One region of the Cellulosimicrobium sp. JZ28 genome, then DNA from elsewhere that is predicted to be linked to it. Evidence: predicted binding sites of a transcription regulator. Region 1 holds the regulator's gene; the other holds the start of a gene.
The links. The regulator LexA, encoded in region 1, represses DNA repair genes until DNA is damaged. The targets are predictions, from matches to a motif close to TCGAACANNTGTTCGA.
Positions count from the first base shown of each region.

Region 2: ruvA (Holliday junction branch migration protein RuvA) is a predicted target of LexA. The motif match lies at 13,406-13,421, and genes of this name have one in related genera.

Region 1 is NZ_CP017660.1:1,380,140-1,395,350, reverse strand. Features, by position in the region: partial or broken gene BJP59_RS06405 (aldo/keto reductase) at 1-656, shown strand, start outside; gene nrdR (transcriptional regulator NrdR) at 881-1,411, opposite strand; gene BJP59_RS06395 (LysM peptidoglycan-binding domain-containing protein) at 1,777-2,151, opposite strand; gene lexA (transcriptional repressor LexA) at 2,488-3,222, shown strand; gene BJP59_RS06385 (L-lactate dehydrogenase) at 3,337-4,344, opposite strand; gene BJP59_RS06380 (ATP-dependent DNA helicase) at 4,374-6,467, opposite strand; gene hflX (GTPase HflX) at 6,663-8,219, opposite strand; gene BJP59_RS06370 (class I SAM-dependent methyltransferase) at 8,378-9,067, shown strand; gene dapF (diaminopimelate epimerase) at 9,076-10,104, opposite strand; gene miaA (tRNA (adenosine(37)-N6)-dimethylallyltransferase MiaA) at 10,101-11,153, opposite strand; gene BJP59_RS06355 (YbjN domain-containing protein) at 11,307-11,804, shown strand; gene BJP59_RS06350 (HSP90 family protein) at 11,801-13,786, shown strand; gene BJP59_RS06345 (hypothetical protein) at 13,783-15,211, shown strand, end outside.
Region 2 is NZ_CP017660.1:1,619,582-1,634,792, forward strand. Features, by position in the region: gene BJP59_RS07420 (hypothetical protein) at 1-1,018, opposite strand, end outside; gene BJP59_RS07425 (hypothetical protein) at 1,015-1,425, opposite strand; gene BJP59_RS07430 (XRE family transcriptional regulator) at 1,418-1,885, opposite strand; gene BJP59_RS07435 (hypothetical protein) at 2,068-2,283, shown strand; gene thrS (threonine--tRNA ligase) at 2,411-4,441, shown strand; gene BJP59_RS07445 (HIT family protein) at 4,448-5,086, shown strand; gene pgsA (phosphatidylinositol phosphate synthase) at 5,086-5,754, shown strand; gene BJP59_RS07455 (phosphatidylinositol mannoside acyltransferase) at 5,754-6,734, shown strand; gene BJP59_RS07460 (glycosyltransferase family 4 protein) at 6,737-7,942, shown strand; gene BJP59_RS07465 (hypothetical protein) at 7,939-8,589, shown strand; gene pdxS (pyridoxal 5'-phosphate synthase lyase subunit PdxS) at 8,781-9,722, shown strand; gene BJP59_RS07475 (NUDIX hydrolase) at 9,782-10,345, shown strand; gene BJP59_RS07480 (hypothetical protein) at 10,352-11,023, opposite strand; gene pdxT (pyridoxal 5'-phosphate synthase glutaminase subunit PdxT) at 11,107-11,769, shown strand; gene BJP59_RS07490 (YebC/PmpR family DNA-binding transcriptional regulator) at 11,776-12,537, shown strand; gene ruvC (crossover junction endodeoxyribonuclease RuvC) at 12,744-13,313, shown strand; gene ruvA (Holliday junction branch migration protein RuvA) at 13,512-14,147, shown strand; gene ruvB (Holliday junction branch migration DNA helicase RuvB) at 14,150-15,211, shown strand, end outside.

The DNA of each region.
Region 1 (15,211 bases):
CCGTGCGCGACGAGCTCGTCGTGACCACCAAGGCGGGCTACCGCATGGGACCCGGCCCCTACGGCGAGGGCGGGTCCCGGAAGTACCTGCTCTCGTCCCTCGACGCGTCGCTGCGCCGGCTCGGGCTCGACCACGTCGACATCTTCTACTCGCACCGCTACGACCCGTCCACCCCGCTCGAGGAGACCATCGGTGGGCTGGCGACGGCGGTCCGGTCTGGGCGCGCCCGCTACGCCGGCATCTCGTCGTACTCCGCCCGGCGCACGCGCGAGGCCCTGCGGGTCGCGGCCGACGTCGGGGTCGAGCTCGTCGTCACGCAGGTCTCCTACTCCATGCTCAACCGGTGGATCGAGGCGCCCGACCCGCACGACGAGGCGGGGGCCACCGTGCTCGACGTCGCGGGCGACGAAGGTCTCGGCGTCGTCGCGTTCTCCCCGCTCGCCCAGGGCATGCTCACGGACCGCTACCTCCACGGGGTCCCGGACGGGTCGCGCGCGGCGCGCGGCGGGCCGCTGCGCCCGGCGTTCCTCTCTGAGGAGAACCTCGACCGCGTGCGCCACCTCGACGAGCTCGCGCGCGCCCACGGGCGGACGCTCGCGTCCACGGCGATCCGCTGGGCGCTGCGCGACGAGCGCGTCACGTCGGTCCTGCTCGGCGCGAGCTCGACGCGCCAGCTCGACGACAACCTCGCGGCCCTCGACGCCCCCGACCTCTCCCCGAGGAGCTCGAGGCCGTCGACGCCCTCCCCGTGGACACGGGAATCAACATCTGGGCGTCCCGGTCCAGCGACCTGTAGCGCTGCGGCCGCGCGCAGCCGTGTCCGGCTGTGCGGACCGAACCTCGGACCGGAGGCGCGAGGCGCGGGACCGTCGCGTGACCGTCAGGGCTGGGGTGCCGCCTCGCGGTCGGTCGCGGCGTCGTCGGTGGCCTCGGCCGCCGCACGGCCCGCCGCCGCCTCGCGCTCCTCCCGGTCGACACGCAGCGACGTGATGGCGCTCTCGAAGTCCTCGAGCGAGTCGAACGCCTGGTAGACGCTCGCGAAGCGCAGGTAGGCGACCTCGTCGAGCTCACGCAGCGGCCCGAGGATCGCGAGACCGATCTCGTAGGCGTCGAGCTCGGCGCTCCCGCTCGCGCGGATGGTCTCCTCGACGCGCTGCGCGAGGACGGCGAGGTCGTCCTCGTTCACCGGGCGCCCCTGGCAGGCCTTGCGGACGCCGTTGACGATCTTCTCGCGCGAGAAGGGCTCGGTCACGCCGGACCGCTTGACCACGGACAGGCTGGCGGTCTCGATCGTGGTGAAGCGACGGTTGCACTCCGGGCACTGGCGTCGCCGGCGGATGGAGGCACCGTCGTCGGACGTGCGGGAGTCGACGACGCGGGAGTCCGCGTGACGGCAGAACGGGCAGTGCATGGCGGGCTCCTCCGCGGGTCGCGCCGACAGGTCGGCGCGACGAACGTATGTCGTCGCGGGCGCGCGGTGCAACACGCCGACGACGCGCCCGGCCGCGGACAGCAGAACGGGGGCGGTCGAAGTCGACCGCCCCCGTCGGGACGCCCCCGTCCCCATCTCGCGCGCGACTCGCCTCGCGCGCGGCGACGTGCACAGGAGTCGCGGTGGTCCGCACACTCCTCGCCTCGTCCGCCCAGCCCCCAGCCGGCGTGTGAGGTGACACTAACTTAGGCGGACCTAAGGCCTCGGCGCAACCCTCGGCCGCAGCCTGTCGCACGTCAGCACCGTGTGCTGTGTCACAGGACCAGGAGTGCGATCGCGCTGCGTCACCGCTCGGCGACCGGGAGCAGGATGGTCTGGCCGGCCTGCACGCCGGACGACGACAGGCCGTTCAGCTCCACGAGCCCGCTGACCACCTCACGAAGGTCCTCCCCCGGGTTCGCGACGCCCTGGGCGAGCTCCCACAGCGTCTCCCCCGCGCTTACGACGTGGACGCGGACCTCGACCGGCTCCCCTGGCCCGCTCGCGACGGCCAGCCCGACCCTCGCCGCGAGGACGAGCACGACGGCCACGAGGAGCACGAGGACCGCACGGCCGCGTCGCGTGAGCCGCAGCGGCGCCTCCGGGCGCGCATCTCGCCCCGCTGCGCCGTCCCGCCCGAGCGCGGACGGCGCTGCCGTCGCCATCGCCACCGTGTCCATGTCCCCTCCGTCCCGGCCCGCGAGCCCGATCGCCTTCCCCGGTCGATCGGACCCGCGCGCCCGTCTCATCTCCGCGCCGACCGTTGCGGTCGAACACCTGTACGTAGAACATCTGTACGAAGGTCTATCACGAACGACCGACAGAGTCGAGACATGCTCGAACAGGTGTTTGATTCGTGTCGCATCCTCCCCTAGCCTGGGGTCAGGTCGGTTCGCCGGACATGTCCGCTCGGACCCGGAGGAGCGACCGAGGTCCCGGGGCGCACGCCCCCGGGGAGGGGAGGCCGCAGGCCCGGCTGGCGCCGGCGGCACGCGACGGACGAGGGCGGAGCGACCATGGCGGGACGAGGCACGGACAGGGCACGGGGGCTCGCCGAGGTGCGCGAGCTGCCGGACGGGTCGGCAGGGGGTGACGGGCTCACCCCGCGCCAGCGGCTCGTGCTCGAGACCATCCGCGCGTGCGTCGAGCAGCGCGGCTACCCGCCGAGCATGCGCGAGATCGGCGAGGCCGTCGGGCTCACGAGCCCGTCCTCCGTCAAGCACCAGCTCACCACGCTGGAGCGCAAGGGGTTCCTGCGGCGCGACCCGAACCGTCCGCGCGCCATCGAGGTGGTCCAGCCCGACGACGCCCGCCGTGCCACCCCGCTCGCGCCGGCAGGAACGGCCCCCGAGCCCGCGTACGACGAGGCCCACCCCGCGCCGTCGTACGTCCCCGTCGTCGGCCGCATCGCCGCCGGTGGCCCCATCCTCGCGGAGCAGGTCGTGGAGGACGTCTTCCCGCTGCCGCGCCAGCTCGTCGGCGAGGGAGAGCTCTTCCTCCTGCGCGTGCAGGGCGACTCGATGATCGACGCCGCGATCTGCGACGGCGACTGGGTCGTCGTGCGGCGCCAGCCGGTCGCGGAGAACGGCGAGATCGTGGCCGCCATGATCGACGGCGAGGCCACCGTGAAGAGCCTGCGGCGCGCCGACGGCCACGTGTGGCTCATGCCGCACAACGCCGCGTACGACCCGATCCCCGGCGACGATGCCCAGGTGCTGGGGCGCGTCGTCTCCGTCCTGCGCAGCCTCTGAACGGTCCCCGAGCGTCTCCGGGCGCCCCTGCGGGCAGGCTCGGGACAGCACGAGAGCCGGGCGGTCCCTCGACCGCCCGGCTCTCGTCGTGCCGGGCCCGACGGGCCCGTGGGCTCAGAGCCCGAAGCGTCGCGCGACCGCGCGCAGCGACTCCGCGGACGAGCGCAGGCCCGCGAGCTCGTCGTCCGCCAGCGGGACCTCGACACGCTCCGTCGCGCCCCGGCGGTCGACGAGCGTCGGGAGCGACAGGCACACGTCCTCGAGCCCGTAGATGCCGTCGAGGAGCGTCGACACGGGCAGCACCCGGTGCTCGTCGGCGAGCACCGCCTCGATGATCCGGGTGCCCGCGAGCCCGACCGCGTAGTTGGTCGCGCCCTTGCCCTCGATGATCCGGTAGGCCGACTGCACGACCTCGCGCGCGATCTCGTCGCGCACGTCGCCCGTGAGCGGTCCCCGACCGCCGATGCCCTGCCACTCGAGCAGCGGCGCGCCGCCGATCGTCGCGGAGCTCCAGAGCGGGATCTCGCTGTCGCCGTGCTCCCCCGCGATGTACGCGTGCACGTTCTGCACCGCGACGCCGCAGTGCTGCGCCACGAGGAACCGCAGCCGCGAGGAGTCGAGCACGGTGCCGCTGCCGAAGAGCTGCGTCGGGGGCAGCCCCGAGAACTTGAGCGCCGCGTACGTGACGATGTCGACGGGGTTGGTCACCATGACGTAGACGGCGTCCGGGGCCACCTCCACGAGGCCCGGCAGGATCGTCCGCATGAGCCCGATCGTGCCCTCGGCGAGGTCGAGGCGCGTCTGGCCCGGCTTCTGCTTGGCGCCGGCCGTGACCACGACGACGTCGGCCCCCGCGCACACCGCGACGTCGTCGGACCCCTCGACGCGCGCCATGGGCATGAACTGGATGCCGTGCTGGAGGTCGAGGACCTCGGCCTCGACCTTCGCGCGGTTGACGTCGAGGAGCGCCACCGTGCGCGCCGCGCCCCGCATGAGCGCGGCGTAGGCCAGCGTCGAGCCGACGGCACCGGCGCCGACGATCGCGAGCTTCGTCGTCCGCGCTCCCCCTCCCGGACCGCCCGTGGTCGCGTCGCCGGTGCCCTGCGGTGACGTGCTCGTCATGTCGCCTCCGTGAAGTCGCTGGAAAGGGCTCAGCCTAGGGCGGCGAGGCGGCGGAGCGCAGCGGTGGCCACGTCGCGGTCGGTCGTCTGCCAGAACCCCGGCATGGACCGCGTGAGGAACGACCCGTAGCGCGCCGTCACGAGCCGCGGGTCCAGGACCGCGACGACCCCGCGGTCGGCCGTGGACCGCACGAGCCGCCCGGCACCCTGGGCGAGCAGGAGGGCCGCGTGCGTCGCGGAGACCTGCATGAACCCGTTGCCGCCCGCGGCCTCGACGGCGCGAGCCCGCGCCGACCTCACCGGGTCGTCCGGGCGCGGGAACGGGATGCGGTCGATGAGCACGAGCTGGCACGACGGCCCGGGCACGTCCACGCCCTGCCACAGCGACAGCGTGCCGAACAGGCACGTCGCCGGGTCCTCGGCGAACTCCCGCACGAGCGTCGGCAGCTGGTCGTCGCCCTGGCACAGGACCGGCACGTCCAGCCGCTCGCGCATCGCCTCCGCCGCGGCCACCGCGGCGCGCCGCGAGGAGAACAGGCCGAGGGTCCGACCACCGGCGGCCTCGACGAGCGCCGCGATCTCGTCGAGCTGGTGCTCGGTCGACGCCTCGCGGCCGGGCGTCGGCAGGCGCTTCGCGACGTAGAGGATGCCCTGGCGCGGGTAGTCGAACGGGCTCCCGACGTCGAGCCCGCGCCAGCGCGGCGCGTCGCCGTCGCCCGCGTCCGCGGCTCCGCCCGTCGCCGCGGGGCCGAGCCCGAAGGTGCGCGCGACGGCGTCGAAGCTCCCGCCGAGCGCGAGCGTCGCGGACGTGAAGACGCCCGTGCGCTCCGCGAGCAGGTGGGTGCGGATGAGGCCCGCCACGCCGAGCGGGGCGGCGTGCAGGCGGCTCGCGCCGTCGCCGAAGCGGTCTCCGGACCAGCCGCCCTCCCCGGGCCGCGAGCACCACAGCACGTCGTGGCCCGTGGGGTCGGCCGCCATGCGCTCGGCGACCTCGAAGAGCTGCAGCATCGTCGACTGCGCCATCTTCAGGCCCGTGTCCGGCTGGGCCGGCTTGGTCACGCCGGTCTCGGGCTTGAGCGTGGAGAGCACCTCGCGCGCGGCGTCCCGCACCGCCGCGACGGCCGAGCGCGCGGCGTCGGGCAGGCCGTCGGGGAAGCGCTCGGCGGGCAGCGACCCGACGACCGTGCCGAACGCCGCGGACGCGGCGTCGAGCGCGTCCGTCGTGACCCCGCCGTGGCGGCGCGCGAGGCGCGCCGCGCTCTCGATCGCCGGGACCGACAGGTCCACCGTCGCGGCGGCCGTGACGCGGTCCGCGAGCTCGTGCGCCTCGTCGACGACGAGGACGTCGTGCTCGGGCAGCACCCCGGGCGACCCCATGGCCGCGATGCCGAGCATCGCGTGGTTCGTCACGACGACGTCGGCCTCGCGTGCCGCGGCGCGCGCCCGCTCGGGGAAGCACTCGGCGAGCAGCGGGCAGCGCTGGCCCAGGCACTCGAGCGCCGTGACGGAGACCTGCCGCCACGCCTTGTCGCTCACGCCGGGGACGAGGTCGTCCCGGTCGCCCGTGGGCGTCTCGTCGGCCCACTCCCGCAGGCGCACGACCTGCTCGCCGAGGGCCGCCATGCTCGTCCCTCCGCGCGCGGCGGGGTGGTCGGCGGCGCCCGCCGCCTCGCCGGGGAGGTCGAAGAGCGTGGGCTCGTCCGCGGGGTAGCCGCCCGCGATCTTGTGCACGCACACGTAGTTGTGCCAGCCCTTGAGGAGCGCGATCGACGCGGGCCGCGGGAGGCGGTCCGCGACGGCGTCGGCCACGAGCGGGAGGTCCCGCGTGATGACCTGGCGCTGGAGGGCGAGGGTCGCCGTCGAGACGACGACGCGCTCGTCGGTCGCGACCGCGTGGCGCACGGCCGGCACGAGGTACCCGAGCGACTTCCCCGTCCCGGTCCCGGCCTGGACCACGAGGTGCTCGGAACCCTCGATGGCGTCCGTGACGGCACGCGCCATGGTCCGCTGGCCGTCGCGCCGCGCGCCGCCCAGGCGCGTGACCGCGAGGTCGAGGAGCTCCTCGACGGCGGGCACGTCACCGGCCGCATGCCCGGGCGCCTCCGTGTCCGGACGGTCGGGCACGGGAGCGGTACGGGTGGAGGGGGGCACCTGCCGATTCTACGGTCGGGCACCCACGCGGCGGGGGCCCTGTGGACCGGCCCGGGACGCACGCGACCCCGCGCAGCCGTGGCTGCGCGGGGTCGTGCGTGGGGCCCACGCCGGGTCCGGCGCGGGGCGGGCCCGCCGCGCCGCGCCGGCGGGAGGCTCGGGGGCGGATCAGCTCACGGCGGAGGCGCCCACGAGCTCCGTCGCGAGGGCCTGGGCGACACGGCCGCGCAGGAGCGTGCCCTCGGGCGTGTGCTCCTCGTGGTCGATCTCGCCCTCGGTGTGCACGCGGTGCACGAGGTCGCCCCGGTGGTACGGCACGACGACGTCGATCTCGACGTCCGGGCGCGGGAGCTCGTGCGCGATGAGCTCGCGCAGGTGCTCGATCCCCTCGCCCGTGTGCGCCGACACGACGACCGTGCGGCGCTCGCGCAGCCGGATGCGCGCGATCGTCTCCGGGTCGGCGAGGTCCGCCTTGTTGAGCACGATCACCTCGGGCACGTCCTCCACGCCCGGGATGTCGGCCAGGACGTGGCGCACCGCCGCGATCTGGCCCTCCGGGTCCGGGTGCGAGGCGTCCACCACGTGCAGCAGCAGGTCGGCGTCGCCGACCTCCTCGAGCGTCGAGCGGAACGCCTCGACGAGCTGGTGCGGCAGCGCGCGCACGAACCCGACGGTGTCGGCGAGCGTGTAGACCCGGCCGTCCTCGGTGCGCGTGCGGCGCACCGTGGGGTCGAGCGTCGCGAACAGCGCGTTCTCGACGAGCACGCCCGCGCCGGTGATGGCGTTGAGCAGGCTCGACTTGCCCGCGTTCGTGTAGCCCGCGATCGCGACGGACGGCACGGCGTGCCGCTTGCGCGACGCGCGCTTCGTCTCGCGCCCCGGGGCCATCGCCTGGATCTCGCGGCGCAGCTTGGCCATGCGGTTGCGGATGCGCCGGCGGTCCAGCTCGATCTTCGTCTCACCGGGACCGCGCGACCCCATGCCCGCGCCGGCGCCGCCGACCTGGCCACCGGCCTGGCGGGACATCGACTCGCCCCAGCCGCGCAGGCGCGGGAGGAGGTACTCGAGCTGGGCGAGCTCGACCTGGGCCTTGCCCTCCCGCGACTTGGCGTGCTGGGCGAAGATGTCGAGGATCAGCGCGGTCCGGTCGATGACCTTGACCTTGACGATGTCCTCGAGCGCGCGCCGCTGGGAGGGCGCGAGCTCGCCGTCGATCACGACCGTGTCCGCGCCGCTGGCGGCGACGACGTCGGCGAGCTGCGCGGCCTTGCCGGAGCCCAGGTACGTGCCGGGGTCAGGCTTCGCGCGGCGCTGGATCACGCCGTCGAGCACCTGCGAGCCCGCGGTCTCCGCGAGGGCGGCGAGCTCGCGCAGCGAGATCTCGGCCTCCTCGGCGGACGTGGGCGCGCCGTCCTCGCGCGGGTCGGAGCCGGGGCTCCAGAGCCCGACGAGCACGACCTTCTCGAGGCGCAGCTGCCGGTACTCGACCTCGGTGACGTCCTCGAGCTCGGTCGACAGGCCGACGACGCGGCGCAGCGCGCTGCGCTCCTCGAGCTCGAGCTGCTCGCCGTCGTGCTCCGTGTGGACCGTGCCGCCCTCGGCGCGTGCCGTCCCGGCCCGAGCGAGCACCCGCGCCACGACGTCGCTCGCGATGTCCCGCGTCGCGCCGGTCGGCTCGTCCTGAGCCGAGGTGGGGTTCGGAGTGTTCGCAGGGGTTGGGCTCATGTGCCGCCTTCCGTCGGTGGTGGGCGCTCGTGCGTCCGGGTGTGACAACAAGCGTGGCACGCGAAATCGTCCCGAGGCCAGTGGTTAAGCCCACGACGAGCGGCCCGGTGCGCCGTACCGCCTCCTGACGTGGGCGCGCCCGCGTAGGATCGGCCGACGTGACCGAGGACCAGGACCCCGCCGTCGACGCCGCGCCCGACGGCGCCGCGGACCACTACTTCACCGCCCGGCCCGCGTCCGCCGCCGAGCGCCGCACGATCTCCGTGCGGCTCGCGGGCCGCGACGTCGAGGTCGAGGTCGCCTCGGGCGTCTTCTCCCCCGGCCGGCTGGACCTCGGCACGCAGGTGCTCCTGCGCACCACCCCGCCGCTCGACGACGTCCTCGCGGCCCGGCCCGACGACGGCCCCGCCCACGTCCTCGACCTCGGCTGCGGCTGGGGCCCGGTCGCCCTGACGATGGCCCTGGAGGCGCCGGAGGCGACCGTGTGGGCCGTCGACGTCAACGAGCGCGCGCTCGACCTCGTGCGCCGCAACGCGCAGCGTCTCGGGCTGGACAACGTCCGGGCCGTCCTCCCGGACGACGTGCCCGACCACGTCGCGCTCGCCGCGCTGTGGTCGAACCCGCCGATCCGGGTCGGCAAGGACGTCCTGCACGGGATGCTCCTGCACTGGCTGCCCCGGCTCGCGCCGGGCGCGAGCGCGCACCTCGTGGTGCAGCGCAACCTGGGCTCGGACTCGCTCCAGCGCTGGCTCGCCGAGGCGCTGCCCCCGCTCCTGCCGGGCGCGGTCGTCGAGCGCGCCGCGAGCGCGAAGGGGTTCCGCGTCCTCGAGGTCGTCGCGCCCCGCTGAGCCGGCGGTCAGACCGGCGCGCGGTCGCCCTCGGACGCCGCCGCGACCGGCTCGGCGGGCTGGGCGGTCACGAGGCCGTCCGCGCCCTGGTGCGCGTCGTCCTCCGGCGGGACCGGCGTCCCCGGGACGAGCGCGGCGAGGTCGATCTCCCCCGCGTGGACGAGCACCGCGGGACCGGCGAGCTCGACGCGGCCGCCCGGGAGCGCCCGCACGCGCACCGTGCCGCCCGGGACGTCGACGAGGTAGGTGTCCGGCGCGTCGGGGCCGCCCCACACGCGGACCGCGAGCGCCGCCGCGCACGCGCCCGTGCCGCACGACGGCGTCTCCCCGACGCCGCGCTCGTGCACGCGCATGCGCACGTGCCCGACGACGGTGCCGTCGTCCGCGGTCGTCTCGCCGAGGGGCACCACGAGCTCGACGTTCGTCCCGTGGGACGGGTGCGGCTCGACGACGGGCGCCTCGGTGAGGTCGGCGCGCTCGAGCACGTCCTCGCGCGCGACGGCGAGGACGGTGTGAGGGTTGCCGAGGTCGACGCTGAGCGCCGGGCGCGGGACCTCCCAGCCCCGCACGACGACTGTCGCGTCGTAGCCGTCCTGGAGCGCGGGGCGCCCGCCGGGGAGGAACCACGGGCCCATGTCGACGGCGAACCAGCCGTCGTCCTCCTTGCGCACGCGCTTGACGCCCGCGCGCGTGCCGACCGGGACCTCGGTGCCGCCCGCGAAGCTCACGAGCCCGAGGCGCTCGGCGAAGGCCGCGAAGACGCGGACCCCGTTGCCGCACATCTCGGCGACCGAGCCGTCGGCGTTGCGGTAGTCCATGAACCAGATGGCGTGCGGGTCCTCCGCGAGCACGTCGCGCGACTCCGGGACGAGCGCGGTCGGCACGAGGCGGATGACGCCGTCCCCCCCGACGCCGCCGCGGCGGTCGGCGAGCGCACGCACGAGCTCGGGCGTGAGGTCGAGCTCGCCCTTCGTGTCGGCGAGGAGCACGAAGTCGTTGCGGGTCCCGTGGCCCTTGGTGAAGCGGGTGCGCGTCATGAGCCCAGACTACGGCGCACGGGCGCGCTGCTGTCCGCCTCGTCCGGCCCGACGGCGGTGCCCGGCACGGTCGCGGGGTCGGGCCCGTCCGTGCCCTGCGCGGCAGCGCGCTCGTCCGCCGCGGCGACGAGCGCGAGAGCGTCCTCGACGCGCGCCGGCGACTGCGCGTCGAGCCACCCGACGCGCGGGTCCCGGCCGAACCAGCCCATCTGCTTGCGTGCGAGGCGCCGCGTGTTCGCGGTGACGGCCTCGCGCGCGGCGTCCTGCGTGGTCTCGCCGTGGAGCGCGGCGAGCACCTCCGCATAGCCGACGGCGCGCCGGGCCGTGCGGCCCATGCCGTGCGCCTCGACGCGGCGCACCTCGGCCACGAGGCCCTGCTCCCACATCCGCTCGACGCGGCCGGCGACCCGCGCGTCGAGCACGGCCCGGTCGCAGTCGAGGCCGATCTGCACGGTCGGGCGGACGTAGACCTGGCGCGGGAGGTTCGCCGTGAACGGCTCGCCGGTGAGCTCCATGACCTCGAGCGCCCGGACGAGCCGGCGGGTGTTGGCCGGGCCGATGCTCGCGGCGGCCGCGGGGTCGCGCCGGAGGAGCTCGTCGTGCAGCGCGCGCGGGCCCTGCTCGTCGGCGCGCGCCTCGAGCGCCGCCCGCACGGCGGGGTCCGTGCCCGGGAACCGCATGTCGTCGAGGAGGGCGCGGACGTACAGCCCGCTGCCGCCCACGACGACGGCGCGCGCCCCCCGGGCGGCGATCTCGTCGAGCACGCGGCGGGCCTCGCTCTGGTAGCGGGCCACGGACGCGTCCTCGGCGGGGTCGAGCACGTCCAGGAGGTGGTGGCGCACGCCGCGGCGCTCGGCGACGGGGACCTTCGCGGTCCCGACGTCCATGCCGCGGTAGAGCTGGTAGGCGTCGGCGTTGACGATCTCCGCGGGCGCCCCGGGGACGGACAGGCGCTCGGCGAGGTCGAGGGCGAGGTCGGACTTCCCCGTGGCCGTCGGGCCGACGACGGCGACGACGCCCGGGCCTGCGGGGTCGTGCTCGGTCTTCACCCGCGCAACGGTACCGCCCGGGCGGTCGGCGGCCCGAGGCGTGTGGGCGAGGATGCGTAGGGTGTCCGTGGTCGGTCCGCCCGCGCGCACCGACGCGTACGACCTCAGCACGACGACCTCGCACGACCTCTCAGACGACAAGGACTCGAGAACATGGGTTTCTTCACCAAGCCGGACGCCGCACCGACGAGCCAGAACGCGCCGCTGACGCGCGAGCGCGTCGAGGCGTTCCTCACGAGCCGCGAGTGGCGGTACTTCGTCGACTCGGACGGGGACCTGGGCGGCAACTGGGACGGCAAGGTGTTCTTCTTCTTCCTCATGGGCGAGAAGCAGGAGATCCTGCAGGTCCGCGGCCGGTGGAACCGGACGCTCCCGGCGTCGGCCGAGGCGCAGGTCGCGCTCGTCGCCAACGAGTTCAACCGCGACAAGATCTGGCCGAAGGTCTACGCGCGCGTCGAGGACGACCAGCTCGCGGTCTACACCGAGGTCGCGACGGACCTGGAGTTCGGCGTCGCGGACGACCAGCTCGGCCAGCTCATCGAGTGCGGCCTGTTCACGGGCCTGCAGTTCTTCGACGCGCTCGACGCCCGCTTCCCCGACACGGCCGCGCAGACCGTGGCCGAGGGCGGCGCCGACGTCGACGCGCGGTGACCGGCACGCACGAGACCACCGCGGGCCGCACCGCTCCGGACGGCGCCCCGGGCGAGGAGGCGACGACGGCCTTCCAGGTCGACCTGCGGGGCGTCGTCGACCTCCTGGCCCGGCACCTGTACTCGAGCCCGCGCGTCTACCTGCGCGAGCTGCTGCAGAACGGCGTCGACGCGATCACCGCGCGCGCCGGGCTCGAGGGACCGCAGGCCCCGGCGCGGATCCTGCTCCGCCCGCTGCCCGACGGTGGCCTGGAGGTGCACGACTCGGGTGTCGGCCTCACGCGGGACGAGGCGCAGGAGCTGCTCGCGACCATCGGGCGCAGCTCCAAGCGCGACGTCGAGCTCGGGACCGGTCGCGAGGAGTTCCTCGGCCAGTTCGGCATCGGGCTCCTGTCCGCGTTCATGGTCGCCGACGAGATCGAGCTCGTCTCGCGCTCCGCTCGCCGCACGGCGGCGGGCGGAGCGCCCGTCCCCGTGCGCTGGCGCGGCCGTGCCGACGGCCGGTACGAGCTCGTCGAGCTCGCGCCGGACGACCCGGCGGCACCCGCCGAGCCCGGGAGCGTCGTCCGGCTGCACCCGCGGCGGGACACCGAGCACTGGCTCGCCCCGGAGTCGGTGGTCGCGCTCGCCCAGGACTTCGGCTCGCTCCTGCCGGTCGAGCTGCTCGTCGAGACGCGTCTCGACGGCGGCCCCGGCGAGGACCGTGACGGCGGCGCCGGCGGCGACGCCCCGGTCGCGGTGCGCCGGCTCAGCGGGGAGGACCTGCCGTGGCGCGCTGCGCACCCGACGCCCGCGGCCCGCGACGCCGCGCTCGCCGGCTACGCCGAGCGCACGCTCGGCTTCACCCCGCTCGCACGGATCGACCTCGACCTGCCGCTCGCCGGCCTGACGGGCGTCGCGTACGTGCTCCCGGCCGCGGTCGCGCCGACCACGACGTCGCGGCACCGGGTCTACCTCAAGCGGATGCTCCTGGGCAGCGCGGTCGACGACCTGCTGCCCCCGTGGGCGTTCTTCGTGCGGTGCGTCCTCGACGCGTCCGTGCTGCGCCCGACGGCGTCGCGCGAGGGGCTGTACGAGGACGAGGTCCTGCTCGCGACCCGCGACGCGCTCGGGGCGCAGGTGCGCCGGTGGCTGCTCGAGACGCTCGCGACGGACTCGGTCCTCGCGCGGCGCTTCCTCGAGACCCACCACCTCGCCGTGCGCGCGCTCGCGCTCACCGACGACGAGATGCTCGACGTCGCCGCGCGCGTGCTGCCCTTCGAGACGACGGCCGGGTCCACGACCCTGGCGGACCTCGCGACGGACCACCCCGACGGGCGCCTGCTGTACACGGCGAGCGTCGAGGAGTTCCGGCGCATCGCGCCCGTCGCGGCGGCGCAGGGGCTCGCGGTCGTCAACGGCGGCTACGTCTACGACGCCGACCTGCTCGAGCGCGTCGCGGCGCGGTTCCCGCAGTGGCGGCTGTCGCCCGTCTCGGCCGCGGACGTCGCGCACGTCCTCACGGAGGTCGAGCCGCTGCGCGAGCTCGAGGTCGCCGACGCGCTCGCGTCGCTCGACGCCGCGCTCGCCGAGCAGGACTGCGACGTCGTGCTGCGCCGGTACGAGCCGGACGCCCTCCCGGCCATGCTCCTGCACGACCGCGAGGGCGACCACGCGCGCGAGGCCGCACGCGTCGCGGAGACGGACGACCTCTGGGGCGAGATCCTCGCGGGCCTCAGCGCCCCGGCCCGCCCCCGCCGCCTGGTCCTCAACGACGCCAACGCCACGGTGCGCGACCTGCTCGCGAGCCCCGACGCGCAGGTGCGCGCCGCGGGTGCCCGCTCCCTCTACGTCACGGCGGTGCTCGCGTCCGGCAAGGCGCTCCAGCCCGTCGAGGCGACCCTCATGAACGACTCCCTGTCGCTCCTGCTCGCCCGCGCCCTCGCGGCCGGGCAGGACCCCGCCACGGAACCCGACCCCCCTGCCGACGAGGAGAACCGATGACCCGGTCCGTGGACCAGGTGAACGCCGCCCTGTACGACGTCCGCCGCATGCCCTACGGCCTCGCGCGCTCCACGGCCGCCGCGGCCGAGCTCGAGCGCGTCGAGGCCGAGGGCCCCGACGCCGCGCGCGCCTACGCGCAGTTCGTCCTCGTCGAGTCGTACGTGTGGGGCGGCGAGGTGACCAAGGCGTACCTGCCGTTCACCAAGATGCTGCGCTGGTGGGACGAGCACCCCGAGCAGTTCGACGCCGAGGACACGCACTCGCTGTTCTGGTCGTTCAAGTGGATGGTCGGGCACCTCATGGAGTTCCCCGACGTCCCCGCCGCGCAGATCGAGCGCACGCTCGACGACATGGCGCGCCGGTACGCGCTCGCGGGCAACGGCACCAACGCGGTCGCCCTGGAGCGCTTCGAGTGGGCGCGCGAGCGTGGCGGCGCGGACGTCGAGGACGCGTACCGCGCGTGGGTCGCGACCCCGCGCGACGACTACTCGCAGTGCGAGGCGTGCGAGCCGGGCGACCGCGCGGCGTACCTCTTCGAGACGGGCCGGCACGACGAGGGCATCCGGCTGCTCGAGGGCGTGCTCCAGGGATCGCCGTCGTGCGCCACCGAGCCGGGCGACATGCTGTCCCACCTCCAGCTCGCGTACGTGGAGGTCGGCGACGCCGAGGCGGCGGCCCGCACGCACCGCCGCGGGCTGCGCCACCTCGACATCGGGGTGACGATGACGGGCCCGAAGGGTCGTCACGTGGAGTTCCTCGCCCGGACGGGCAACGCGTCGCGCGCGCTGCGCCTGCTCGTGGAGCACCAGGCGTTCCTCACGGAGGCGGACTCGCCGGGCGACCGGCTCGGCTTCCTCACGAGCGTGAGCGTCGCGACAGGCGTCCTGCGGGCCGACCACGGCGACACCGCGCTCGCGCTGCGAGACGTGCCCGCCACGACGCTCGCCGAGCTCGACGCGTGGGTGCGCGGCGAGGCGGCCGCACTCGCGCAGTCCTTCGACGCGCGCAACGGCACGACGGCGGCGTCCGAGCGGCTGCGCGCCGCGTGGGAGCGCGGCGCGCGCACGCTCCCCGTCGACCTGGCGGTGCTCTCCCTGGACACCCCGTCGGCGTCGCCGCGGCCCGTCGCCGTGGCCGAGGGCGCGACGAGCGGTCCGTCGGACCTCCCCGCCGGGCTCGCGCCGGAGGAGTCCGCGGTCACCGGCGGAGCCCCGGCGGAGGGCACCGACGAGCCCACCGACGCCGACGGCCTGCTCGCGCTCGCCGACGACGTCGCGGGTGACGACCCGGTCCGGGCGGCACGCCTCCTGCGTCGCGCGTCGTCGCACCTGGAGAGCTCCGGCCACCTCGACCGCGCCGGCTTCGCGCTCGCCGAGGCGGCGCAGCTCGCCGCGCTCGAGGGCGACGACGAGGGCGCCGCGCCCG
Region 2 (15,211 bases), 240 kb from region 1:
GCAGCGCGTCGTCGTCCGCGAGCAGGTCGGACCAGTCGTCCGGGTCGACGCTCGGGGCGTCACCCCGGGCCCGCCGCGTCGCCGCGAGCTGGAGCTGGTAGGCGAGGATCACCTCGCGCGGGCTGCCGGGGACGGCGACGCGCACGTGGTCGACGTCGTCCCGACGCGAGTGCAGCGCGAGCGCGGCGAGGCCGTCGAAGATCTCGATGGTGCGGTGGTACTCGTCCACCGCCGCGCTGGACCCGGGGATGCCCCCGCCGCCCACGGTCGCCACGACGAAGGCGTGCAGGTGCCCGAGATCGCGACGGCGCTCGCGGGCGAACGCCGCCGACGACGCGAGCTGGCCCACGATGCCGACCGTCAGCAGGACGCTCGCCGCGAGCACGAGGTACCGGGTGCGCACGCCGAGGACGAGGTACGGCTCGGCGCTGCCGGGCTCGTGCAGCAGCGCGGCCACGAAGCTGACGACGGCCCACACCATGGCGACGACCGCCCCGGCCGCCGCGACGTCCATGCCCCACCGCAGCCGCACGGGCCGCCGCGAGCGCGTGCGGACGCACGACACGGCGAACGTCGCGGTCGACGCCACGAACGCGCCGTAGTACAGCGCGCGGTACACCCACATGAGCGGTCGGCCGGAGCTCTGGGCGTCGAGGTCGAGGGTCGTCCACGGCCCGCTCGCGACCGCGAGCGCGACCATCGCCCCGCCGACGAGACCGGCCGCGAGCGCCACGTGCCGCGTCCGTGGCGCGTGCCCGGTCGTCGTGCTGTACGCCCACACGCCGACGAAGAGGCACCCGGCGACGAGCGCGACGTGCTTGGCGACCTCGTGCGTGCCGCCGGGGGCGTGCGTCTTGAGGAGCTCGGCGACGGCCGGGACCCGCAGCGCGGACGCCACCGCGACGAACGCGAGGCCGAGCGGGAGAGCCGCGTCGGTGCCCGTGCGGGCGCGCAGCGCCGTCCATGTGGCGGCGGTGACGAACAGGGCCGTGGCGAGGAGGTCGAGCACGTGGCTCATCGGTAGAGCTCGAGGGACGTGAGGCGTGCGGCCGAGCTCCCGTGCGACGCGATGGAGATCATCAGCTCGCTCGCGAGGCGCTCGACGCGCTGCTCGGCGGGGTCGTCGTGCACGTCGCGGCACCCGGTGGGGACCGGGCCCGGCGCGGGGCCGGGGCGGATCGCGTCGAGGACGTGCACGAGCTCGTGCGCGACGACGTGGTCGCGGTGCGGTCCGGGGAGCGTCTGGCGGGCGTCGACGAGGACGAGGTCGCGCTCGGGGAACGCGAGCCAGAGGCCGGTGACGCCGGGGCCGAGGTCGCCCTCGACGACCTCGAGCGGCTTGCCGCGGGCCGCGGCGACGAGGCGGCACGCCTCCTCGATGCTGCGGGCGCGGTCGAGCCCTGCGGCGCGCAGGAGGTCATCCATGGTCGGCCTCCGGGGCAGGAGGGTGCCCGTGGGACGTGCCCGGCGGTGCCACGGGAGGGAGGTGCTCGAGGCTGCGTACGCGGTCGACGATCTCGATGATGGCGCGGACGTTCTCGGGGGACAGCCCCTGGGCGCGCAGCGCGAACTGCTCCACGCCCTCGTCGGCGAGCGCGGCGCGCAGGCGGTCGTCGGGGCTCTCCTCGGGGTCGACGAGGCTGCCCGTGCTCACGTTGAAGAAGGCAGCGATGCCCTCGACGACGCGCAGGCTGGGCGACGAGCGGTGCCCGCCGCGCAGGGCGCTGAGGTACGCCTCGTTGATGGAGTATCCGCGCTCCGTCATCCAGTGGGCGGCCTCCCTGTTGGTCACGGGACGCCCGCCGCGGCCGCGCGCGAAGAGCTCGTTGAGCCGGTGCCGGAAGACGCGCGCGGTGCGCTCCCCGGGTGCCACGTCGTCGTCCATGGGCCGATTCTGGCAGGCCCGGACCGTGCGTGCGCCGGTCCGGGCCGGCGGGTCACGCGGGTCGTGGCCGCTGCCGGTGCCCCGTCGCGCGGCGTGGTGCCGCCGGGTAGCGTTTCGTGCGGGCGCGGGACGGCCGCCGCCCGGCGCGGGACGCGCGCACCACGACCCCCGAGGGAGCCGGTATGAGCGAGCAGACACCGAAGGACCGGGGCGGACTCGGCGACCTTCTCGGCAAGGCCAAGGGGTTCATGACCGAGGAGCGCATCGACAAGGCCAAGGAGTTCATGACCGACGAGCGCATCGACGAGGTCGCGGGAAAGATCAAGTCGGTCGCCCCGGACTCCGTCGACCGGCACGTCGACACCCTCGCCGAGAAGGCGAAGAAGGCCAACGACTGACCTGCGGGTCGGTACGATCGAGGGGCGCCGTCCACGACGGCGCCCTTCGTGCTGTCGGGGACGCCCCGGCGCCGGGGGACCTGACCGGGCGCCGCGCGCGCCTCCCGCCACAGAACGGAGCACGGACGTGTCTGACGTCGTCTCGTCACCACTCACCATCACCCTCGACGCGGAGGAGACCACGGTGACGACGGGCACGACGGGCACGGACCTGTTCGCGTCGCGTCGCGACGTCGTCGTGATCCGCGTGAACGGGGAGCTCAAGGACCTCGACACACCGGTCGCGGACGGCGACGTCGTCGAGGGCGTGACGATCGACTCGCCGGACGGCCTCGCGGTGCTGCGGCACTCGGCCGCGCACGTGCTCGCGCAGGCCGTCCAGCAGGTCAACCCGGACGCGAAGCTGGGCATCGGCCCGCCGATCACGGACGGGTTCTACTACGACTTCGACGTCGAGACGCCGTTCACCCCCGAGGACCTCAAGGCCCTCGACAAGGCGATGTCGCGCATCATCAAGGAGGGCCAGACCTTCCGCCGCCGTGTGGTCACCGAGGACGAGGCACGCGCCGAGCTCGCGCACGAGCCGTACAAGCTCGAGCTCATCGGGCTCAAGGGCGCCGGCACCGAGGACGACACCGAGGGCGCGAACGTCGAGGTCGGCGGCGGCGAGCTGACGATCTACGACAACGTGCGCGGCGCCGGGCGCGAGAGCGAGACGGTGGTCTGGAAGGACCTGTGCCGTGGCCCGCACCTGCCGAGCACGCGCCTGATCGGCAACGGCTACCAGCTCATGCGCTCGGCCGCGGCCTACTGGCGCGGCAGCGAGAAGAACCCGCAGCTCCAGCGCATCTACGGCACGGCGTGGCCGACGAAGGACGAGCTCAAGGCGTACCTCGAGCGGCTCGCGGAGGCGGAGCGGCGCGACCACCGCCGGCTCGGCAACGAGCTCGACCTGTTCTCCTTCCCGGAGGAGATCGGCTCGGGCCTGCCGGTGTTCCACCCCAACGGCGCGACGATCCGCATGGAGATGGAGGAGTACTCGCGCAAGCGGCACGTCGAGGCCGGCTACTCGTTCGTCAGCACGCCGCACATCACCAAGGCGAACCTGTTCCAGACGTCGCGCCACCTCGACTGGTACGCCGACGGCATGTACCCGCCGATGCACCTGGACGAGGAGCTCGACGACGACGGCAACGTCAAGCGGGCCGGCCAGGACTACTACCTCAAGCCGATGAACTGCCCGATGCACAACCTCGTGTACCGCTCGCGCGGGCGGTCGTACCGCGAGCTGCCGCTGCGGCTGTTCGAGTTCGGCACGGTGTACCGCTACGAGAAGTCGGGCGTCGTGCACGGGCTGACGCGGGCGCGCGGCTTCACGCAGGACGACGCGCACATCTACACCACGCGCGAGCAGATGCGCGACGAGCTGGGCTCGCTGCTCTCGTTCGTGCTGGACCTCCTGCGCGACTACGGGCTCGACGACTTCTACCTCGAGCTGTCGACGCGCGACCCGGAGAAGTCGGTGGGCGACGACGCCACGTGGGAGGAGGCGACCGAGGTCCTGCGCCAGGTCGCGACGGAGTCGGGCCTCGAGCTCGTCGCCGACCCGGGCGGCGCGGCGTTCTACGGCCCCAAGATCTCGGTCCAGGCGAAGGACGCGATCGGCCGCACGTGGCAGCTCTCGACGATCCAGCTCGACTTCTTCGAGCCGGAGCTGTTCGAGCTCGAGTACACGGCGTCCGACGGCACGCGCCAGCGTCCCGTGATGATCCACCGCGCGCTGTTCGGCTCGATCGAGCGGTTCTTCGGGATCCTCGTCGAGCACTACGCCGGCGCGTTCCCCGCGTGGCTCGCGCCCGTCCAGGTCGTGGCGGTCCCCGTCGCGGAGCCGTTCAACGACTACGTGGCCGACGTCGTCGCGCAGCTCAGGGCGCAGGGGATCCGCGCGGAGGTCGACTACTCCGACGACCGGTTCGGCAAGAAGATCCGCAACGCCAGCACGCGCAAGGTCCCGTTCGTCCTCATCGCGGGCGGCGAGGACGCCGAGGCGGGCGCCGTGTCGTTCCGCTACCGCGACGGCCGCCAGGACAACGGCGTGCCCGTCGCCGAGGCCGTCGAGCGGATCGTCTCCGCCGTGCGCGACCGCGTCCAGGTCTGACGGCGCGTGAGCGACGAGCGCACGGGGGCGCCCGGCGCGGCCGACGAGGCCGCGCCGGGCGCCGCACCCGACCCCGCGACCGGTGCGACGGTCGAGACGCCGGACGCGCACCCACGGTTCGACGACGGCCTGGACCGGCTCTGGACGCCGCACCGCATGGTGTACATCGGAGGGCAGGACAAGCCCGCGGACGACTCGCGCGGCCAGTGCCCGTTCTGCCGCGTGCCGGACCGCACGGACGAGGACGGGCTGATCGTCGCGCGCGGCCGGACCGCGTACGTCGTGCTCAACCTCTACCCGTACAACCCGGGCCACCTCATGGTCGTGCCGTACCGGCACGTGTCCGACTACACGGACCTCACGGAGGCCGAGACGGTCGAGGTCGCGCACCTCACGCAGACGGCCATGCGGGTCGTGCGTGCGGTGTCCGCGCCCGACGGCTTCAACCTCGGCATGAACCAGGGCGCGGTCGCGGGTGCGGGCATCGCCGCGCACCTGCACCAGCACGTCGTGCCGCGCTGGGCGGGGGACGCCAACTTCCTGCCGATCGTCGCGCAGACGAAGGCCGTGCCGGAGCTGCTCGCCGACACGCGGGCGCGGCTCGCGGCCGCCTGGCCGACCACCGGCGAGGGGGACGACGCCTGATGTTCGGTCGCCTGCGCGCGCTCACCACGCGCCTGTTCACGCCGCTCGCCGCGTTCCTCCTGCGCGTCGGGGTGAGCCCGGACGCGGTGACGGTCACGGGGACGCTCGGCGTCGTCGTCGGCGCGCTGTGGCTCTTCCCCACGGGCCACCTGTTCGCCGGGGTCATGGTCGTCATGGTCTGCGCCTTCGCCGACGTGCTCGACGGCGTCATGGCGCGCCGCGCCGGCCGGTCGGGTCCCTGGGGTGCGTTCCTCGACTCGACGCTCGACCGGCTCGCGGACGCCGCCGTGTTCGTCGGGCTCACGCTGTGGTTCGTCCGCGCCGACGACCCGCGCCTCACGCCCGACCTCGCCGCGTGGGGGACCGTCGTCGCTCTCGCGTGCCTCGCGCTCGGCGCCGTCGTGCCGTACGCGCGGGCTCGCGCCGAGAGCGTCGGCATGACCGCGCAGGTCGGGATCGCCGAGCGTGCCGACCGCCTCGTCGCGGCCCTCGTCGCCGCCGGGCTCGTCGGCCTCGGCCTGCCGCCCGTCGTGCTCGTCGCGGTGCTCGGCCTGCTCGCGCTCGCGAGCGCGGTGACGGTCGTGCAGCGCGTCGCGACGGTGCGCCGCCAGGCGCTCGCCCTCTCCGCGAGCGCCTCCCGGACCGACGACACGGAGGACGGTCGCTGATGGCCCTCGACGCCGGCAAGGCGTTCACGTTCGCCTGGCGCAACGCGCGCAAGGTGCCTGACCCGCTGCTGCGCGGGCTCTTCGACGCGATCGCCGACGCGACGTGGCTCGTGCACGGCGGGGGAGTGCGCCAGCTCGAGCGCAACCTCGCGCGCGTCCGGCCCGGGCTCTCGCCGCGCGCCCTGCGCCGGCTGTCGCGCGCGGGGATGCGGTCGTACATGCGGTACTACCGGGAGGCCTTCACGCTCCCCGCCTGGACGCCGGAGCAGGTCGAGGCGCGCGTGCGGCTCGTCGGGTACGAGAACCTGGCCGAGCACCTCGGCGGCGACCGGAGCCCGGTGCTCGCGCTGTCCCACCAGGGCAACTGGGACCTCGCGGGCGCGTACGCGACCCCGCACATCGCGCCCGTGCTCACGGTCGCGGAGCGGCTGAAGCCCGACGAGCTGTTCGAGGAGTTCCTCGCGTTCCGCACCGGGCTCGGGCTCGAGATCCTCGCGCTCGGCGACGGCGACGTCTTCCGCGACCTGGTGCGCGGCGCGAGCCGGCCGGGGAAGATCATCCCGCTGCTCGCCGACCGCGACCTCACCCACCGCGGCGTCGAGGTCGACCTCTTCGGCGAGCGGGCGCGGGTCGCCGCCGGGCCCGCGGCGCTCGCCGTGAGCACGGGCGCGCCGCTCGTGCCGGCCGGCATCCACTACGAGCGGCTGCGCGGGGAGCGGCGCCGGGCCGCGGGCTCGCCCTGGGGCCTGGTCATCCGCTTCTTCCCGCGCGTCGAGATCGCGACGGACGTCCCGCGCGCCCAGCGGGTGGCCGCGGCGACGCAGTCCTGGGTCGACGCGCTGAGCGTCGCGATCCGCGAGCACCCGCAGGACTGGCACATGCTCCAGAAGGTGTTCGTCGACGACCTCGACCCCGAGCGCTACGCGCGCACGCGCGCCGCGGCGGGCGAGCCGTCCCCGGACGCGGAGCGTGCCGCATGAGCCTGCGCGTGGGCATCGTGTGCCCCTACTCGTTCGACGCCCCCGGCGGCGTGCAGTTCCACGTGCGCGACCTCGCCGAGGCGCTCATGGCGCGAGGCCACGAGGTCTCCGTCCTCGCCCCGGCCGACGACGACACGCCCGTCCCGGACTACCTCACCTCCGCCGGCGGTGCGGTGCCGGTGCGCTACAACGGCTCGGTCGCGCGGCTCACGTTCGGCCCGCGCACGGCGGGCCGCGTGCGCCGGTGGCTCGACGCCGGACGGTTCGACGTGCTGCACCTGCACGAGCCCGTGACGCCCTCGCTGAGCATGCTCGCGCTCTGGATCGCACAGGGCCCGATCGTCGCGACGTTCCACACGTCGCTCGTGCGCTCGCGCGCGCTCCAGGTCGCCTACCCCCTCGTGCGGCAGAGCCTGGAGAAGATCGACGCGCGCATCGCGGTCTCGGAGGACGCGCGGCGCACGCTGGTGGACCATCTGGGCGGCGACGCCGTCGTCATCCCCAACGGCGTGTACGTCGACACGTTCGCCGACGCCGTGCCCAGCCCGGCCTGGCAGGGCACGCCCGAGGCGCCGACGATCGCGTTCCTCGGGCGCCTCGACGAGCCGCGCAAGGGCCTGCCCGTCCTGACGGCCGCGATCCCGCGGATCCTCGCGCAGCTCCCCGGCGCACGGTTCCTCGTCGCCGGGCGCGGCGACGACGGCCGGGACGCCGCGATCGAGGCGCTCGGCGCGCACGCGTCGTCCGTCGAGTTCCTCGGTGGCGTGAGCGACGAGGACAAGGCGAGCCTGCTCGCGTCGGTGGACCTCTACATCGCGCCGCAGACCGGGGGCGAGAGCTTCGGGATCGTCCTCGTGGAGGCCATGAGCGCCGGGGCGTGCGTCGTCGCGAGCGACCTCGGCGCGTTCCGCCGGGTGCTCGACGACGGCGCCGCGGGCGTGCTGTTCCCCGTCGGCGACCCCGAGGCGCTGGCCCGCGCGGTGGTCGACGTCCTCGCGGACCCCGACGCCCGCTCCGCGCACCGCGCGCGCGCGGCCGAGTTCGTGCGACGGTTCGACTGGTCCGCGGTGACCGACCAGGTCTCCGCGGTGTACGACATGGTGCTCGCGGCGTCCGAGGCGGTCATCCCCGTGCACGAGGACCCGCGCTCGCGCCGCGGCGGGCGGCTGCTGGGCCGCGTCCGCGAGGAGGAGGTGGGTCGCCCGTGACCTGGTCCGAGACCGCCGTTCTCGTCCTCGTCGTCGCGGCCCTGGCCGCGTGGCTGCTGTGGGTCGCCGCGTCGCGGCTCGACCGCCTCCACCGCAAGGTCATGGCGTCGCGGCTGGCGCTGGACGCCCAGCTCGTGCGCCGCGCGTCGGCCGCCGTGGACCTCGCGGCGTCCGGCGAGCTCGACCCCGCGAGCTCCGTCCTCGTCGCCGAGGCCGCGCACGCCGTCCTCGACGACGACGCCGACGCGCGCCGGCTCCGCGAGCAGGTGCCCGGCCTCGTGCCGGCGAACGGCCCGCGGCCCCGGCGCCTCCTGGGCGGCATGGCGGAGTCGCGCGCGCTCGCGGAGAGCGACCTCACCGCGACCCTGCGCTCCGCGCTGGAGGACGCGGACGACCTCGCCGAGGTGCGGTCGGTCCCCGCGGGCGACGAGCTGCTCGCGACGCTGTCCGCCGCGTGGTACCGCGCCCAGCTCGCGCGCCGCTTCCACAACGAGGCCGTCGCCCAGGCGCTGCGCGTGCGCAGCAAGTGGTGGGTGCGTCTGTTCCACCTCGCGGGCCACGCGCCGATGCCCGTGACGGTCGAGCTCGACGACGCCGCGCCCGACGCGCTCGTGCGCCCTGTCGCCAGCGCGGCCACCCCCGACTGAGGGGCGGCTCTCGCGGGTCGTACCGGGCCCGGCGGTCCTCTCCCGGCCGGCCCGGGGACCGGGGCCGTGGACGGCCCGGCGATAGGATGGGGAGCGCGTGGGAGCATGTGCCGTCGAGCCTGTTCGACGGCGTCCGCGCGCGAGCGCGCGACGTTCCCCTGACCTGAAGGTGTGAGGTACCGGTGACCAACGTGGCCGACCAGAACGTCCCTGCCGAGAGCGCCCCTGGCGCCGCGACCACGGAGGGTGCCGGCGCGGTCGGCACCGCGAAGGTCAAGCGGGGGATGGCGGAGATGCTCAAGGGCGGCGTCATCATGGACGTCGTCACGCCCGAGCAGGCGAAGATCGCCGAGGACGCCGGGGCCGTGGCGGTCATGGCGCTGGAGCGCGTGCCCGCCGACATCCGCGCCCAGGGCGGCGTCTCGCGCATGTCCGACCCGGACATGATCGACGGGATCATCGAGGCCGTCTCCATCCCCGTGATGGCCAAGGCGCGCATCGGCCACTTCGTCGAGGCGCAGGTGCTGCAGTCGCTCGGCGTGGACTACGTCGACGAGTCCGAGGTCCTCACGCCCGCGGACTACGCCAACCACATCGACAAGTGGCAGTTCACCGTCCCGTTCGTGTGCGGGGCGACCAACCTCGGCGAGGCGCTGCGCCGCATCACCGAGGGCGCCGCGATGATCCGCTCCAAGGGCGAGGCCGGCACGGGCGACGTCTCCAACGCGACCACGCACATGCGCACCATCCGCGGGGAGATCCGCCGCCTCACGTCGCTCCCCGAGGACGAGCTGTTCGTCGCCGCGAAGGAGCTCCAGGCGCCGTACGAGCTCGTCAAGGAGGTCGCCGCGACCGGCAAGCTCCCGGTCGTCATGTTCACCGCCGGCGGGATCGCGACCCCGGCCGACGCCGCGATGATGATGCAGCTCGGCGCCGAGGGCGTGTTCGTGGGATCGGGCATCTTCAAGTCCGGCAACCCCGCCCAGCGCGCGGCCGCCATCGTCAAGGCCACGACGTTCTACGACGACCCCGACGTGATCGCCAAGGTCTCCCGCGGGCTCGGCGAGGCGATGGTCGGCATCAACGTCGACGACATCCCCGTCCCGCACCGTCTGGCCGAGCGCGGCTGGTGACCGACCGCCGCGCGTCGCAGCCGTCCGTCGTCGTGCCGACGACGGACGGCTGAGCCGTCGTGGCCGAGGCCGCCGGAGCGCCGTCGTCCCTGGGCCCCGACTGGGTGCTCGGGGACGACGGCCTGTACTTCCGCCGCGGCGCGCGCGTGCTGCTCCTCGACGACGCGGACCGCATCCTCCTGGCACGCGGGCACGACGTCGACCAGCCCGAGCGCTCGTGGTGGTTCACGATCGGCGGGGGAGTGGACCCGGGCGAGAGCGACGTCGACGCCGCGCTGCGCGAGGTCCACGAGGAGACGGGCCTGCTCCTCGACCCGGGCGCGCTCGTCGGTCCGGTGTACACGCGCAGCGCGATCTTCGACTTCTACCGGCAGCACTGCCGCCAGGACGAGGTGCTGTTCCTCGCGCGCGTCACCGGGGCGGACGGCGACGGCGGGCTGAGCCGCGACGGGTGGACCGACGTCGAGCTCGACGTCGTCGACGAGATGCGCTGGTGGACGCTCGACGACCTGCGCGGCGTCCAGATCGAGGTCTTCCCCGAGGGGCTGCCCGACCTCGTCGCACCGCTGCTGCACGGGTGGGACGGCGTGACGCGGCACCTCGGCACGGCGCGCGCGGACTGACCGGCGCTACGCCCGGCGGGCGATCACCCGCCACACGATCCCGCCGACGAGCAGCCCCGCGCCCAGCAGCCCGCCGCCGATCGCGACGAACCACAGCACGATCGTGCCGCCGAGCGTCGCGAAGAACGTGCCGAAGCGCCAGCCCTCGGTGACGACGAACGTCGTGCCCGCGGGCGCTGCACCCTGCGCGACGGTCACCGTGCACGTCCCGGACGCCGGCGGCGTCGCCTCGGCCACCGTCGTCGCCTGGGAGGAGCTCAGGCCGGAGCTGCCGGACACCGACGGGGCGCTCACCGTGAGGTCGCCGTCGGCGCAGGTCACGGTCACGTCCTCGACGTCGAGGCCCGCGCCGTCCGAGGACCCCGCGCGGCCCACCGCCCAGATGCTGTACGGCTGGCCGCCCGTGACCTCGAGCTCCGCCTCGCCCGGCACGTCGCCCGACGCGAGCGCCGCCGACCCGGGCCGGCCCGCGCCGTCGATCACGCCGGTCGGCAGCGCCCGGACGAACGTCGTGACGCCGAGGATCCCCGCCACGAGCGCGAGCACGAGCACGACGGCGCCGACCACGATCATCGTCGTGGCGCCGCGCGTGCTGCGCGGGGGCCGCGGCGCCGCCCCGGGGTACGGCGCCGGACCGGGCGCGGGATAGGGCTGGCCGGGGGCGGGCGGGTACGTCACGACGGCGAGGCTAGCAACCGTGGGCGCGGCCGGAGGCCCGCCGCGGGACGGGCGGCGGGGCCGCCGACGTATCATTCCCCTTCGTGACGATCACGATCGGTGTCCTGGCCCTCCAGGGCGACGTGCGCGAGCACCGCGCCGCGCTCGAGGCCGCGGGCGCCCGCACGGTCGGCGTCCGCCGCCCCGAGGAGCTCGCCGCGGTCGACGGGCTCGTGCTCCCGGGCGGCGAGTCGACGACCATCGACAAGCTCCTGCGCATCTTCGAGCTCGACGAGCCGCTCCGCGCGCGCATCGCCGAGGGTCTGCCCGTCTACGGCTCGTGCGCCGGCATGATCCTGCTCGCCGACCGCATCCTGGGCGGCACCGCCGACCAGCGCACCATCGGCGGGCTCGACGTGACGGTCCGCCGCAACGCGTTCGGCCGCCAGGTCGACTCGTTCGAGACCGACCTCGCGTTCGCCGGCCTGGCGCCGGCGGACGACGGGCGCGACGACGCACCGAGACCGGGCCGGGACGGGGACGCGGTGCACGCCGTGTTCATCCGGGCGCCCTGGGTCGAGGAGGCCGGGCCCGGGGTCGAGGTGCTCGCCCGGATCCCCGAGCACGGCGCACCCGGCATCCCGGCGGCTGCCGCCGGTAGGATCGTCGCAGTCCAGCAGGGATCGCTGCTCGCCACCTCGTTCCACCCGGAGATCTCCGGGGACGCGCGCGTGCACGAGCTGTTCGTCAGAATCGCGAAGGGGTAGGAACGCATGTCAGGGCACTCCAAGTGGGCCACGACCAAGCACAAGAAGGCGGCCATCGACGCCAAGCGCGGCAAGCTCTTCGCGAAGCTCATCAAGAACATCGAGGTCGCGGCGCGCACGGGCGGCGGTGACCCCGCGGGCAACCCGACGCTGTTCGACGCCATCCAGAAGGCGAAGAAGTCGTCGGTCCCCAACGACAACATCGACCGCGCCGTCAAGCGCGGCTCGGGCACCGGCGCCGACGCCGTCGACTACCAGACGATCATGTACGAGGGCTACGGCCCCAACGGCATCGCCGTCCTGGTCGAGTGCCTCACCGACAACAAGAACCGTGCGGCCTCCGAGGTGCGCCTCGCGTTCAGCCGCAACGGCGGCAACCTCGCCGACCCGGGCTCCGTGTCCTACCTCTTCGCGCGCAAGGGCCTCGTCGTCGTGCCGAAGGCGGAGGGCGTGACCGAGGACGACGTCATGCTCGCCGCGCTCGAGGCGGGGGCCGAGGAGGTCACCGACTCCGGCGACGTCATCGAGGTGCTGTCCGAGGCGAGCGACCTCGTTGCCGTGCGCACCGCGATCCAGGAGGCGGGGATCGAGTACGACTCCGCCGACTCGATCTGGCACCCGTCCATGGAGGTCGAGGTCGACGCCGAGGGCGCGCGCAAGATCCTGCGCCTCATCGACGCGCTCGAGGACAGCGACGACGTGCAGAACGTCTACGCCAACTTCGACGCGTCGGACGAGGTCATGGCGGAGCTCGAGAACGACGACTGACCCGGTTCGGGTCGCGTCCCGGATGGTCGGGTCGCGGCGCGGCCGGGAGATCGGCGCGCGGTCTACCATCCGCGGCGCTCGCGCCTCGCGCCGCTCCCGCCAGGCCCGCCACGACCGCGCGCCGACCTCCCGGCCCCCGCTGGCTGGTCCGTCGCCGGACCGCGTGGCACGGCCTGTCCGTGCCGTTCACGTGAAAGGGTCGAGGGGTGCGCGTTCTCGGAGTGGATCCTGGGCTGACCCGGTGCGGTGTCGGGGTGGTGGACTCCGCGCGGGGGCGGCGGGCGGAGCTCGTCGCGGTCGGGGTGATCCGGACGGACCCGGAGCTGAGCGTGGACCTGCGGCTGCTGCGGATCGCGGAGCGGCTGGACGCGTGGTTCGACGAGCACGTGCCCGACGTCGTGGCGGTCGAGCGCGTGTTCGCGCAGCACAACGTCGGGACGGTCATGGGCACCGCGCAGGCCGCGGGCATCGCGATGGTCGGGGCGGCGAAGCGGGGCGTCCCCGTCGCGCTGCACACGCCGTCGGAGGTCAAGGCCGCGGTCACGGGGAGCGGACGCGCCGGCAAGGAGCAGGTCCAGCGCATGGTCGCGGGGATCCTCGGCCTCGCGGAGCCGCCGAAGCCCGCGGACGCGGCCGACGCGCTCGCGCTCGCGATCTGCCACCTCTGGCGCCCCGCTGGCGCCCTGCAGGGCGGCGAGCGGCACGAGCTCACGGCCGCGCAGCGCGCGTGGGCGGCCGCCGAGCACGCGGCGAAGGGACGGCGCGCGCCGCGCTAGCGGCGCCGGTTCCGCCGGTCGTGCCGGTGGGGGTGCCGGCGGTCCGTGTCGGTCGGTCGGCGGGTGGGCGGCCCTTGCTAGAGTGACCGCGGTCGTACGGGTGTTCGACGCGCCCCTCGGCGCGCGGCCCGACGGCGGTCCTCGGGGCCGGCGGACCATCGGACCAGGTCGGTGCTGCCGGCCGGGAGAGGAGCCTGCGTGATCGCGTCCCTGAGCGGTGTCGTGGCGAGCGTCCAGCTCGACCGCGCCGTGCTCGAGGTCGGAGGAGTGGGCTACCTCGTCCACGCCACGCCCGCCACGCTCGCCGGCCTGCGCGTGGGGGAGACGGCGCGCCTCGCGACGAGCCTCGTCGTGCGCGAGGACTCGTTCACGCTCTACGGCTTCGCCGACGACGACGAGCGCGCCGTCTTCGAGACCGTCCAGACCGTGAGCGGCGTCGGTCCGCGCCTCGCGCTCGCGATGCTCGCCGTGCACACGCCCGACGGCCTGCGTCGTGCGGTCGCGGGTGCCGACATCGCCGCGCTCGTGCGCGTCCCGGGCATCGGCAACAAGGGCGCGCAGCGGATCGCGCTCGAGCTCGGCGACAAGCTCGGCCCGCCCACGGGCGCCGACGCCCCCGAGGCGGGATCGACCGCCTCGGCGTCGGCGCCGCGTCCGGAGGACCGGCGCGACCAGGTGGTCGAGGCGCTCGTCGGGCTCGGCTGGAACCTCAAGGCCGCGGACGACGCGGTGTCCACCGTGCTCGCCGAGGCGGGCGTCGACGTCGTCGAGGCACCCGACGTGGCGGGCGCGCTGCGTGCCGCGCTGCGGGTGCTCGGCGGGCCGAGGAGCTGACGGTGGCGACCTTCGACCAGGTGGGACTCGACGACCTCGGCGGAGACGGCACGTTCTCGTCCGAGCGCATCGTCGCGGCGGGCGCGGACGACCTCGAACGCGCGGCCGAGGCCGCGCTCCGGCCGCGCCGGCTGGAGGAGTTCGTCGGCCAGGCCGTCGTGCGCGACCAGCTGTCGCTCGTGCTCCAGGCCGCGCTCGCGCGGGGGAGCGCGCCGGACCACGTGCTCCTGTCGGGTCCGCCCGGGCTCGGCAAGACGACGCTCGCCATGATCATCGCCGCGGAGCTCGGCACGTCGCTGCGCGTGACGTCCGGGCCCGCGATCCAGCACGCCGGCGACCTCGCGGCGGTGCTGTCCTCGCTCGAGGAGGGCGAGGTCCTGTTCATCGACGAGATCCACCGGCTCGCGCGACCGGCCGAGGAGCTCCTGTACATGGCGATGGAGGACTTCCGCGTCGACGTCGTCGTGGGCAAGGGGGCCGGGGCGAGCGCCATCCCGCTCTCGCTGCCGCCCTTCACGGCGGTCGGCGCGACGACGCGCGCCGGGCTCCTGCCCGCGCCGCTGCGCGACAGGTTCGGCTTCACCGGGCACCTGGACTTCTACTCGGGCGACGAGCTCGAGCGCGTGCTGACGCGCTCGGCCGGCCTGCTGGGCGTCGCGCTCGACCCCCAGGCCGCCCGCGAGATCGCGGGGCGTTCCCGCGGCACGCCCCGCATCGCGAACCGCCTCCTGCGGCGTGTGCGTGACTGGGCGCAGGTGCGCGGCGACGGGACCATGGACCTCGCGGCCGCGCGCGCGGCCCTCGAGGTCTACGAGGTGGACCCGATCGGCCTCGACCGGCTCGACCGGGCGGTGCTCACCGCGCTGTGCACGCGCTTCAACGGCGGTCCCGTGGGCCTGACGACGCTCGCGGTGACGGTGGGCGAGGAGGCGGAGACGGTCGAGACCGTCGCCGAGCCGTACCTCGTGCGCGAGGGGCTGATCGGGCGGACGCCGCGGGGCCGCGTCGCGACCCCGGCCGCCTGGGCGCACCTCGGGCTCACCCCGCCGCGCGAGGGCGGGACG